Regions from separate parts of the Pseudomonas flexibilis genome, predicted to be linked through region 2. Evidence: predicted binding sites of a transcription regulator. Region 2 holds the regulator's gene; each other region holds the start of a gene.

Region 1 (3,235 bases), on a different contig from region 2:
AGCAGTCGGTGGGCCGAGCGCAGCGAGAGTCCCAGGCGTTCGCAGGCCTTTTCCAGCCAGAGGCGGTCTTCGTCCGCCAGCACGCAATGGCGGCGCAGCCCCGGCAGGTCGAGGAAGGCGTTCGCGCAACCCTGGCGGGCCTGCTGGCGCGCCCGCGCGCGGGCCACCTGGTCGGCCGCCTGCGGGGTGCTTTGCGGCGTGGTCTCCGTGGGGGCGAGCTGGGTGGTTTCGCGGGCCACCGTGACGTGCAGGTCGATGCGATCCAGCAACGGCCCCGACAGCTTGTTGCGGTAGCGCTGCACCTGTTCCGGCGTGCAGCGGCAACGCCCGCCGGCATCACCCAGGTAACCGCACGGACAGGGATTCATGGCGGCGACCAATTGGAAGCGCGCCGGAAAACGCAGCTTCTCCGTGGCGCGGGCAATGACGATCTCGCCGCTTTCCAGCGGCTCGCGCAGCACTTCCAGCACCTTGCGATCGAACTCGGGCAGCTCGTCGAGAAACAGCACGCCCTGGTGGGCGAGGGTGATCTCGCCGGGGCGCGGCCGGCTGCCGCCGCCCACCAGCGCGGGGCCGGAGGCGCTGTGGTGTGGATTGCGAAACGGACGCTGCGGCCAGTGGCTCAGCGGTGTATGGGCGGCCACCGAATGGATGGCGGCCACCTCCAGGGCTTCGGACTCCTCCAGCGGCGGCAGCAGCCCGGGCAGGCGGCTGGCCAGCAGCGTCTTGCCGGTGCCGGGCGGGCCGCTGAGCAGCAGGTTGTGGGCGCCAGACGCGGCCACCAGCAGGGCGCGCTTGGCGGCCAACTGGCCGTGCACGTCGGCGAGGTCCGGATAGGGTTGCGTCTGGCGCAGCAGCCCCTGGGCCTGGTAAGGCGCCAGCGGTTCCTGGCCGGTGAGGTGCGCGGCCAGCTGCAGCAGGTGCTCGACCGCATACACCTCGAGCCCCGAGGCCAGGCTGGCTTCCTCGGCGTTCTGCGCGGCGACGATCAGCTTGCGCCCCGCTGCGCGCGCGGCCAGCGCGGCCGGCAGCACGCCGCGTACCGGGCGCAGCTCGCCGGACAGCGCAAGCTCGCCCAGGCATTCGTAGTGGCAGAGGGGTTCGTTGGGCACCTGGCCGCTGGCGGCGAGAATGCCCAGGGCGATGGCCAGGTCGAAGCGGCCGCCATCCTTGGGCAGGTCCGCGGGCGCCAGGGACAGCGTGATGCGTCGCTGCGGGTACTCGAAGCCGCAGCAGAGCAGGGCGCTGCGCACGCGATCCTTGCTTTCGCGCACGCTGGTTTCCGGCAGGCCTACCAGGGTCAGCGAGGGCAGGCCGTTGGCCAGGTGGGCTTCCACGCTGACGGCAGGGGCCTCGACACCCACCAGCGCGCGGCTATGGACCAGGGCCAAAGACATGCATCACTCCTTGATTAACGGCACCCCGCATCCTTGCAGGGGGGATTGGGCGCTGCGTGCTCAGGCCTGCTCGGTGCGCTGCGCTTCCAGCTCCGCCACGCGGGCTTCGAGGGCTTCCAGGCGGGCGCGAGTACGGGCCAGCACGACCATCTGGCTGTCGAACTCGTCGCGACTGACCAGATCCAGCTTGCTGAAGGCGCTCTGCAGCAGGGCCTTGAGGCGAGATTCCAGCTCCGCGGGCGGCAGCGAGGTTTCGCCGATCAGGCGGGCAGCCTGGCTGCTGATGGCATCGAACAAGGCTTTGGGCGGCAGCATGGGCGGCTCCTGAGGGAAAGTCGGCGGGCAGTTTAGCGCAGAACGGCTGGCCGGGAATCTTGCAGCCGCGGCCACGGGCCGGGCACCGCTCCGACCAAAGCCTAGGGCCGTGCACGTAAAAGACGCACCGGGCCGGGCTGCCGTGCTCCATCCTGGTGCGTCGCCGCCGGTCGGCAGCCCGCGCCCATCGCTGCGGCCCGCGTGGGCCGTGGCTTGCAGGCACCTGGCAAGCTTTTCGCTATATCCCAAGTGTCACGTGCACTGATGCAGAACCTGAGCCCGCCTTTCGACCGCAGCGCTCCAGGACAGAAGAAAACGACTGCGCCAGCGCCGGCGATGCGTTCCAAAGGCCAGACACTGAGCTTAGACTTGCCGTGGGGTTAAGTACTTCTGGGGCAAGTCCACCTAACGGGAGAAGTTTCATGAAACTAGTCACTGCCATCATCAAGCCGTTCAAACTGGACGACGTCCGCGAGTCGTTGTCCGACATCGGTGTTCAAGGCATCACCGTCACCGAGGTCAAGGGCTTCGGACGGCAGAAGGGCCACACCGAGCTGTACCGTGGCGCCGAATATGTCGTCGACTTCCTGCCCAAGGTGAAAATCGAAGTGGCCATCGACGATGACCAGCTCGACCGCGTCATCGAAGCCATCAGCAAGGCGGCCAATACCGGCAAGATCGGCGACGGCAAGATCTTCGTCGTGAACCTGGAGCAGGCCATTCGTATCCGTACCGGCGAAACCGGCACCGACGCGATCTAACGCCCCCTCCGACCCCACCCCGCCCCAGGAGTAACAACCATGACTCTGCGAAAAATCGCAGGGCTAGGCGCCCTGTTGTCTTTAGGTTTCTCAAGTCTGGCCATGGCCCAGGAGGAAACCGCCACCCTGAATGCCGGCGACACCGCCTGGATGCTGACCTCCACCGCCCTGGTGCTGTTCATGACCATCCCCGGCCTGGCGCTGTTCTACGCCGGCATGGTGCGCTCCAAGAACGTGCTCTCGGTGATGATGCAATGCTTCGCCATCACTGGTCTGATGAGCATCCTGTGGTTCGCCTACGGCTATAGCCTGGCCTTCAGCACGGAAGGCATGGAAGCTGGTGTGTTCAACATCAACTCCATCGTCGGCAGCCTGGACAACGCCTTCCTCAGCAACCTGACCAAGGACGCCCTGGTCGGCGCCTTCCCGGAAAGCGTATTCGTCACCTTCCAGATGACCTTCGCGATCATCACCCCGGCCCTGATCGTCGGTGCCTTCGCCGAGCGCATGAAGTTCTCCGCCATGCTGGTGTTCATGGCCGTGTGGTTCACCATCGTCTATGCCCCCATGGCCCACATGGTCTGGGGTGGCGACGGCGCCCTGCTGTGGGACGAAGGCGTGATCGACTTCGCCGGCGGCACCGTGGTGCACATCAACGCCGGTATCGCTGGCCTGGTGGCCTGCCTGGTGCTGGGCAAGCGCAAGGGCTTCCCGACCACCCCGATGGCCCCGCATCACCTGGGCTACACCCTGATGGGCGCC
Region 2 (3,235 bases):
ACGGTCTGGTAAAGCGCCTCGTTGCTGGCGGCGCCACGCAGGCGTTCACGGATGTCGGCACGTTCCAGCAGGCCGGCAATCTGGCGCAGCAGTTCAAGGTGCTCGTCGGTGGCGGCGGGCGGCACCACCAGCACGAATAGCAGATCGACCGGGACACCGTCGATGGAGTCGAAGTCGACCGGGGCGTCCAGGCGCAGGACGGCGCTGATCGGCGCGTTGCAGTTCGGCAGGCGGCAGTGCGGAATGGCGATGCCGTTGCCGAACCCCGTGGAGCCCAGGCGCTCGCGCGCGATCAGCGCTTCGAACAGCTCGCCGGCATCCAGCCCGGGCTGCTCGCGCGCGATCAGGTTGGCGATGAATTCGAGGACACGTTTCTTGCTGCCGCCCGGTGCGTTCACCTGGGAACGCCCGGGGGTCAGGATGCTTTCGAGTCGGATCATGGAGTCGGAGTCAGCGGACGGTGGCGCCCTGCTCCCGGTCGAGGCGCTTTTCCTTGGCCTTGATCAGTTGGCGGTCGAGCTTGTCGACCAGCAGGTCGATGGCCGCATACATGTCGGTGTGCTCCGCGTTGGCAACGACTTCGCCACCGGCGATATGCAGGGTGGCTTCGATCTTCTGCTGCAGTTTTTCCACCTGCATGATCACCTGAACATTGGTGATGCGGTCGAAGTGGCGCTCCAGCCGGGAGAACTTCTCCTCGACATAGCCGCGCATGGCCTCAGTCACATCCAGCTGGTCACCACTGATGTTGACTTGCATACCTGTTCTCCTTCTTGCCGTAGGGAGAGGACCGACCTCTGGTCGACCCTCCGAATCACTTTGACGCGCCAAGGGGTTCTGGGCATTGACCCTAATCATTCCGGCGCCGTTAAACAAGCCCACTGAACGTTTTACATCAGGCGCTTACGCTCGCTCGACGGCGCGATGCCCAGGGATTCCCGGTACTTGGCCACTGTGCGGCGTGCCACCTGGATGCCCTGTTCTTCCAGCAGGCTGGCGATCTTGCTATCGCTCAGCGGTTTCTTGGCGTTTTCCGCCGCCACCAGTTTCTTGATGATCGCCCGGATGGCGGTGGACGAGCACTCGCCGCCTTCGGACGTGCTGACATGGCTGGAAAAGAAATACTTCAGTTCGAAGATGCCGCGCGGGGTGTGCATGTACTTCTGGGTGGTCACCCGCGAGATGGTCGATTCATGCATGCCCACCGCCTCGGCGATGTCGTGCAGCACCAGCGGCTTCATGGCTTCCTCGCCGTACTCGAGGAAGCCGCGCTGGTGCTCGACGATCTGGCTGGCCACCTTCATCAGCGTCTCGTTGCGACTCTGCAGGCTCTTGATGAACCAGCGCGCCTCCTGCAGCTGGTTGCGCATGAAGGTGTTGTCGGCGCTGGAATCGGCGCGGCGCACGAAGCCGGCGTGCTGGGGGTTCACGCGCAGGCGCGGCACCGCCTCCTGGTTGAGCTCCACCAGCCAGCGGCCGTTGTGCTTGCGCACGATGACGTCGGGCACGATGTATTCGGGTTCGCTGGACTCGATCTGCGAGCCGGGGCGGGGGTTGAGGCGCTGGATCAGTTCCACCACCTGGCGCAGCTCGTCTTCCTTGAGCTTGAGGCGGCGCATCAGCTGGCTGTAGTCGCGGCCGCCGAGCAGGTCGAGGTAATCGCCGACCAGGCGCTGCGCCTCGCTGCGCCAGGGGGTGTCTTCCGGCAGCTGGCACAGCTGCAGCAGCAGGCACTCGCGCAGGTCGCGGGCGCCGATGCCCACGGGTTCGAAATGCTGCACGCGGCGCAGCACGGCTTCGATCTCGTCCAGCTCGATGTCCAGTTCCGGATCGAAGGATTCGAGGATCTCCTCGAGGGATTCTTCCAGGTAGCCCTGGTCATTGATGCAGTCGATCAGGGTCGCCGCGATCAATCGGTCGGTGTCCGACATGGGCGCCAGGTTGAGCTGCCAGAGCAGATGGCTCTGCAGGCTCTCGCCACCGCTGGTACGGGCGGTGAAGTCCCATTCGTCATCGTCGTTGCTGGGCAGGCTGCTGGCGCTGGTCTGGTAGACATCTTCCCAGGCGGTGTCCACCGGCAGCTCGCTGGGGATGCGTTCGCTCCAGTCGTTGACCTCCTCGAGGTTCTCGACGCTGCTCTGGGTCTCCTGGTAGGTGTTTTCCGGAGGGGGGCTGCCGGCGGCGTCGTCACCGTCGGCGAGCGGATCGCTGTTGTCGAAGTCCTCGCCTTCCTCCTGCCGTTCCAGCATGGGATTGGATTCGAGGGCTTCCTGGATTTCCTGCTGCAGGTCCAGGGTGGAAAGTTGCAGTAAGCGAATGGCCTGTTGCAGCTGCGGGGTCATCGTCAGCTGCTGGCCCATCTTGAGAACGAGCGATGGTTTCATGGCAGACCTTGTGTTCCGGCGGGTGTTCGCCTGTCCCTGCGGCGCGCCGGGGCGCCGACCGCAAGCAATTTATATGCCCGGCGACGAATTGTATATCCCGTTGGTGTGTCCGCCAGTCGCTCTACAGGCGGAATTCGTGCCCCAGGTAGACTTCCTTGACCAGCTGGTTGGCCAGGATGGCCTCGGCGTTGCCCTCGGCGATCAGGCGGCCTTCGCTGACGATGTAGGCGGTCTCGCAGATGTCCAGGGTCTCGCGCACGTTGTGGTCGGTGATCAGTACACCGATGCCTTTGGATTTCAGGTGCTGGATGATCTGTTTGATGTCGCCCACCGAGATGGGGTCGACGCCGGCGAAGGGTTCGTCGAGCAGGATGAACTTGGGTGCGCTGGCCAGCGCGCGGGCGATCTCCACCCGGCGCCGTTCGCCACCGGACAGGCTCATGCCGAGGCTGTCGCGGATATGGGTGATGTGGAATTCCTCGAGCAGCCCTTCCAGGGTTGCCCGACGGCCTTCGGCGTCGAGGTCCTTGCGGGTTTCCAGGATCGCCATGATGTTGTTGGTGACGGTGAGCTTGCGGAAGATCGAGGCTTCCTGGGGCAGGTAGCCGATGCCGGCGCGCGCGCGACCGTGCATGGGCTGGTGACTGACGTCCAGGTCGTCAATCAGCACCTGGCCGTGATCGGCGCGCACCAGGCCGACGACCATGTAGAAGGTGGTGGTCTTGCCGGCCCCGTTGGGGCCGAGCAGGCCGACGATCTGGCCGCTGTCGATGCGCAGACTGACGTCGCGGACCACCTGGCGCTTCTTGTAGCTCTTGGCCAGGTGACGGGCAATGAGGGTGGCCATTATT
Region 3 (3,235 bases), on a different contig from region 2:
GCGCAAGCCGTGGATGAGTCTGCCGCTGCGGTCCTGGGTGCCGACGCGACGGCTTCGCCCGATGCGCAGGCGGATATTGCCGAACAGACGCTGGCGGTGGCCAATCCGATGGCGCCTGCCAGCGCCGCGGCCTCGCAGACGGCCGGCGTTGCCCAGGCAGCCGCCAGCGCCCTGGGCGCACGGCAGATGCAGCCGACTCTGGCCGAGACCCGTGCGCGCCAGGCAGCCCTGCCCGAGCTGCACCTTGCCAAAACCGAGACGCTCTCCGAAGCGCTTCCCGAAGGGGGGCTCGCCGCCGACGACGAGCAGGACTTCACCGAGTTACTGCGCAGCAGCCTGAGCGCGGCGGCGGGCAGTTCCGCGCAGCACGCGGCCGAAGGCCCCGACAGTCCAGTCAATCCTTTGACTCAGGCCGTGCAGCAGGCCAGCGCGGCGCAGCGTGAGGTGGCCGCCAATGCCCTGCAGCAACCACTGTCCATGCGCCAGCCCGGCATGAGCGAGGCGGTGGTGGAGCGCGTCATGTGGTTGTCCAGCCAGAACCTGCGTAGCGCGGAGATCCAGCTGGATCCCGCCGAGCTGGGTCGCCTCGAGATCCGCATCAGCCTGAACCAGGAGCAGACCCAGATCAGCTTCGCCAGTCCGCACGCCTCGGTGCGCGAGGCGCTGGAAGGGCAGATGCACCGGCTGCGAGAGATGTTCAACCAGCAGGGGCTGGGGCAGTTCGACGTCAACGTGTCCGACCAGTCCCTGGCCCGTGGCGAGCGCCAGGCCGATGAGCGCGGCGCTTATGGCCTGGCCGGTGGAGGAGCCGAGGCGGAAGAGGGCCTGGAAGCCGAAAGCCTGATCGCGACCACGCCGCTGGAGAGTGGTCGTGGCCTGGTGGATTTCTACGCCTGAGGCAAGGGAAACGTCGCGGCTGAAGCCCCTCCTGCATGAGGGCTGAAGCCGCTCCTGCCAGCAGCGCAGCGCCGCGAGGCTCGTCGGGTCAGGCAATCGACTGGCATAAGACTTGCTGAATCGCTGGCTTGACTGTTGTAGCGCCGCAAGGTGACGGATATTTGGCATGGCAAAGTCTTTCAGGCTTGAGAACAAGAAGCTCCTCCTCATCATTCTCGGGGTGCTGACCCTCCTGCTGGCGATGGTCGCCGCGGTGGGCATTACCTGGTACGTCCTTACCTCCTCCAACGCGTCTACCAGCCCGGATACCAAGCCGCTGTTCGTGAGCCGCGACCGCGGCGCGGTGTACGAAGAGCTCAAGGAACCCTTCGTCGTCAACTACAACGCCAATGGCCGCGCCCGCTACCTGCAGGTGAGCGTTTCCCTGCTCGGGCGCGACAAGAAGAGCATGGATGCGCTGCGCGAGCACCAGCCGCTGCTGCGCAACGAGCTGGTCATGCTGCTTTCCGCGCAGAGCTTCGAGGCCATGCTCACCGCGCCCGGCAAGGAAGCGGTGCGCGTCCAGGCCACCGAGCGCGTCCAGGAGATCGCTCGCAACCTGCTGGGCCAGCCGGTCGTCGAGCAGGTGCTGTTCACCAATTTCGTTTTGCAGTAGGACCCTTCCATGGCCACAGACCTGCTGTCACAGGATGAGATCGACGCGCTGCTGCACGGCGTCGATGACGGACTCGTCTCCGTCGAGGAAACCGCCAGCCCCAACGGGGTCAAGAGCTACGACCTGACCAGCCAGGACCGCATCGTCCGCGGTCGCATGCCAACCCTGGAAATGGTCAACGAGCGCTTCGCCCGCTACACCCGCGTCAGCATGTTCAACCTGCTGCGTCGCTCCGCCGACGTCGCCGTCGGTGGCGTGCAGGTGATGAAGTTCGGCGAGTACGTGCATTCGCTGTACGTGCCCACCAGCCTCAACCTGGTGAAGATGCGCCCGCTGCGCGGCGTGGCGCTGTTCATCCTCGATTCGCGACTGGTGTTCAAGCTGGTTGACAACTTCTTCGGCGGCGACGGCCGTCACGCCAAGATCGAAGGCCGCGAGTTCACCCCCACCGAGCTGCGTGTGGTGCGCATGGTGCTCGACCAGGCGTTCGTCGACCTCAAGGAAGCCTGGAACGCGCTGATGGAGGTGGACTTCGAGTACCTCAATTCCGAGGTCAACCCGGCCATCGCCAACATCGTCAGTCCCAGCGAAGTGGTGGTGGTCTCCACCTTCCACATCGAACTGGACGGCGGCGGCGGGGACCTGCACGTGACCCTGCCGTACTCGATGCTCGAGCCGATCCGCGAGATGCTCGACGCCGGCTTCAAGTCCGATGTCGGCGACCAGGATGAGCGCTGGTCCAAGGCCCTGCGCGAGGACATCTTGGACGTACAGGTGCCGCTGGACGCCATCGTGGCGCGTCGCCAGCTGCGCGTGCGCGACATCCTCTACATGCAGCCCGGGGACGTGATTCCCGTCGAGCTGCCTGAGCAGATGCTGCTCAAGGCCAACGGCGTGCCGACCTTCGAAGTGAAGCTCGGCTCCCACAAGGACATGCTGGCCCTGCAGGTAATGGGGCCGCTGGAACGCAATCGCTGAGGCAACTCTTTTCCGCTCGGACCTTCCGCCGCGTGCGGAACGTTCGGCCAGACAGTCAGCTGAGGACACGCAATGTCAAACAACACCCCGAAGTCTCCCGAGGAACAGGCCGCCGAATGGGCCGCCGCCCTGGAAGAGGGTGACAACCAGAACGCGATCGACGAGCTGCTGGCCGAAGGCCCGGCGCGCGCGCCCATGGAACAGTTCCCCACGCCGGCCAAGGGCGAGCCGGTGCACGGCCTGGAAGGCCCGAACCTGGACGTGATCCTGGATATCCCGGTGACCATTTCCATGGAAGTGGGCAACACCAGCATCAGCATTCGCAACCTGCTGCAGCTCAACCAGGGCTCGGTGATCGAGCTGGACCGCCTCGCCGGCGAGCCGCTGGACGTGCTGGTCAACGGCACCCTGATCGCACACGGCGAAGTGGTGGTGGTCAACGAGAAGTTCGGTATCCGCCTGACCGACGTGATCAGCCCCACCGAGCGCATCCGGAAGCTGCGCTGATGCGCCGCCTGATCCTGGCGCCGCTGCTGCTGGCCGGCGAAGCCGTCGCCGCCACGCCGGGACCGTCCACCGAGGGCATGGTCGACCAGCTGGTCCAGCTGGTGCTCGGCCTGGGCCTGGTGGTCGGCCTGATCTTCGGCCTGGCCTGGCTGCTGCGGCGCATGCAGAACCAGGCCGGGCCGCGCGGCAACCAGGCCA

What was found. The regulator sigma-54, encoded in region 2, starts transcription at its own class of promoters, with help from an activator protein. The targets are predictions, from matches to a motif close to ANTGGCATNNANNTTGCTNT.
Region 1: glnK (P-II family nitrogen regulator) is a predicted target of sigma-54. The motif match lies at 1,935-1,954, and genes of this name have one in related genera.
Region 3: PT85_RS00805 (flagellar basal body-associated FliL family protein) is a predicted target of sigma-54. The motif match lies at 997-1,016, and genes of this name have one in related genera.

What each region holds. Positions count from the first base shown of each region.
Region 1 covers NZ_JTAK01000004.1:484,037-487,271, reverse strand. The annotation lists gene PT85_RS11415 (YifB family Mg chelatase-like AAA ATPase) at 1-1,397, opposite strand, end outside; gene PT85_RS11410 (accessory factor UbiK family protein) at 1,458-1,712, opposite strand; gene glnK (P-II family nitrogen regulator) at 2,135-2,473, shown strand; gene PT85_RS11400 (ammonium transporter) at 2,513-3,235, shown strand, end outside.
Region 2 covers NZ_JTAK01000003.1:220,549-223,783, reverse strand. The annotation lists gene ptsN (PTS IIA-like nitrogen regulatory protein PtsN) at 1-440, opposite strand, end outside; gene hpf (ribosome hibernation-promoting factor, HPF/YfiA family) at 451-759, opposite strand; gene PT85_RS09055 (RNA polymerase factor sigma-54) at 891-2,384, opposite strand; gene lptB (LPS export ABC transporter ATP-binding protein) at 2,506-3,231, opposite strand; gene lptA (lipopolysaccharide transport periplasmic protein LptA) at 3,231-3,235, opposite strand, start outside.
Region 3 covers NZ_JTAK01000001.1:161,424-164,658, forward strand. The annotation lists gene PT85_RS00800 (flagellar hook-length control protein FliK) at 1-897, shown strand, start outside; gene PT85_RS00805 (flagellar basal body-associated FliL family protein) at 1,064-1,552, shown strand; gene fliM (flagellar motor switch protein FliM) at 1,562-2,530, shown strand; gene fliN (flagellar motor switch protein FliN) at 2,603-3,037, shown strand; gene fliO (flagellar biosynthetic protein FliO) at 3,037-3,235, shown strand, end outside.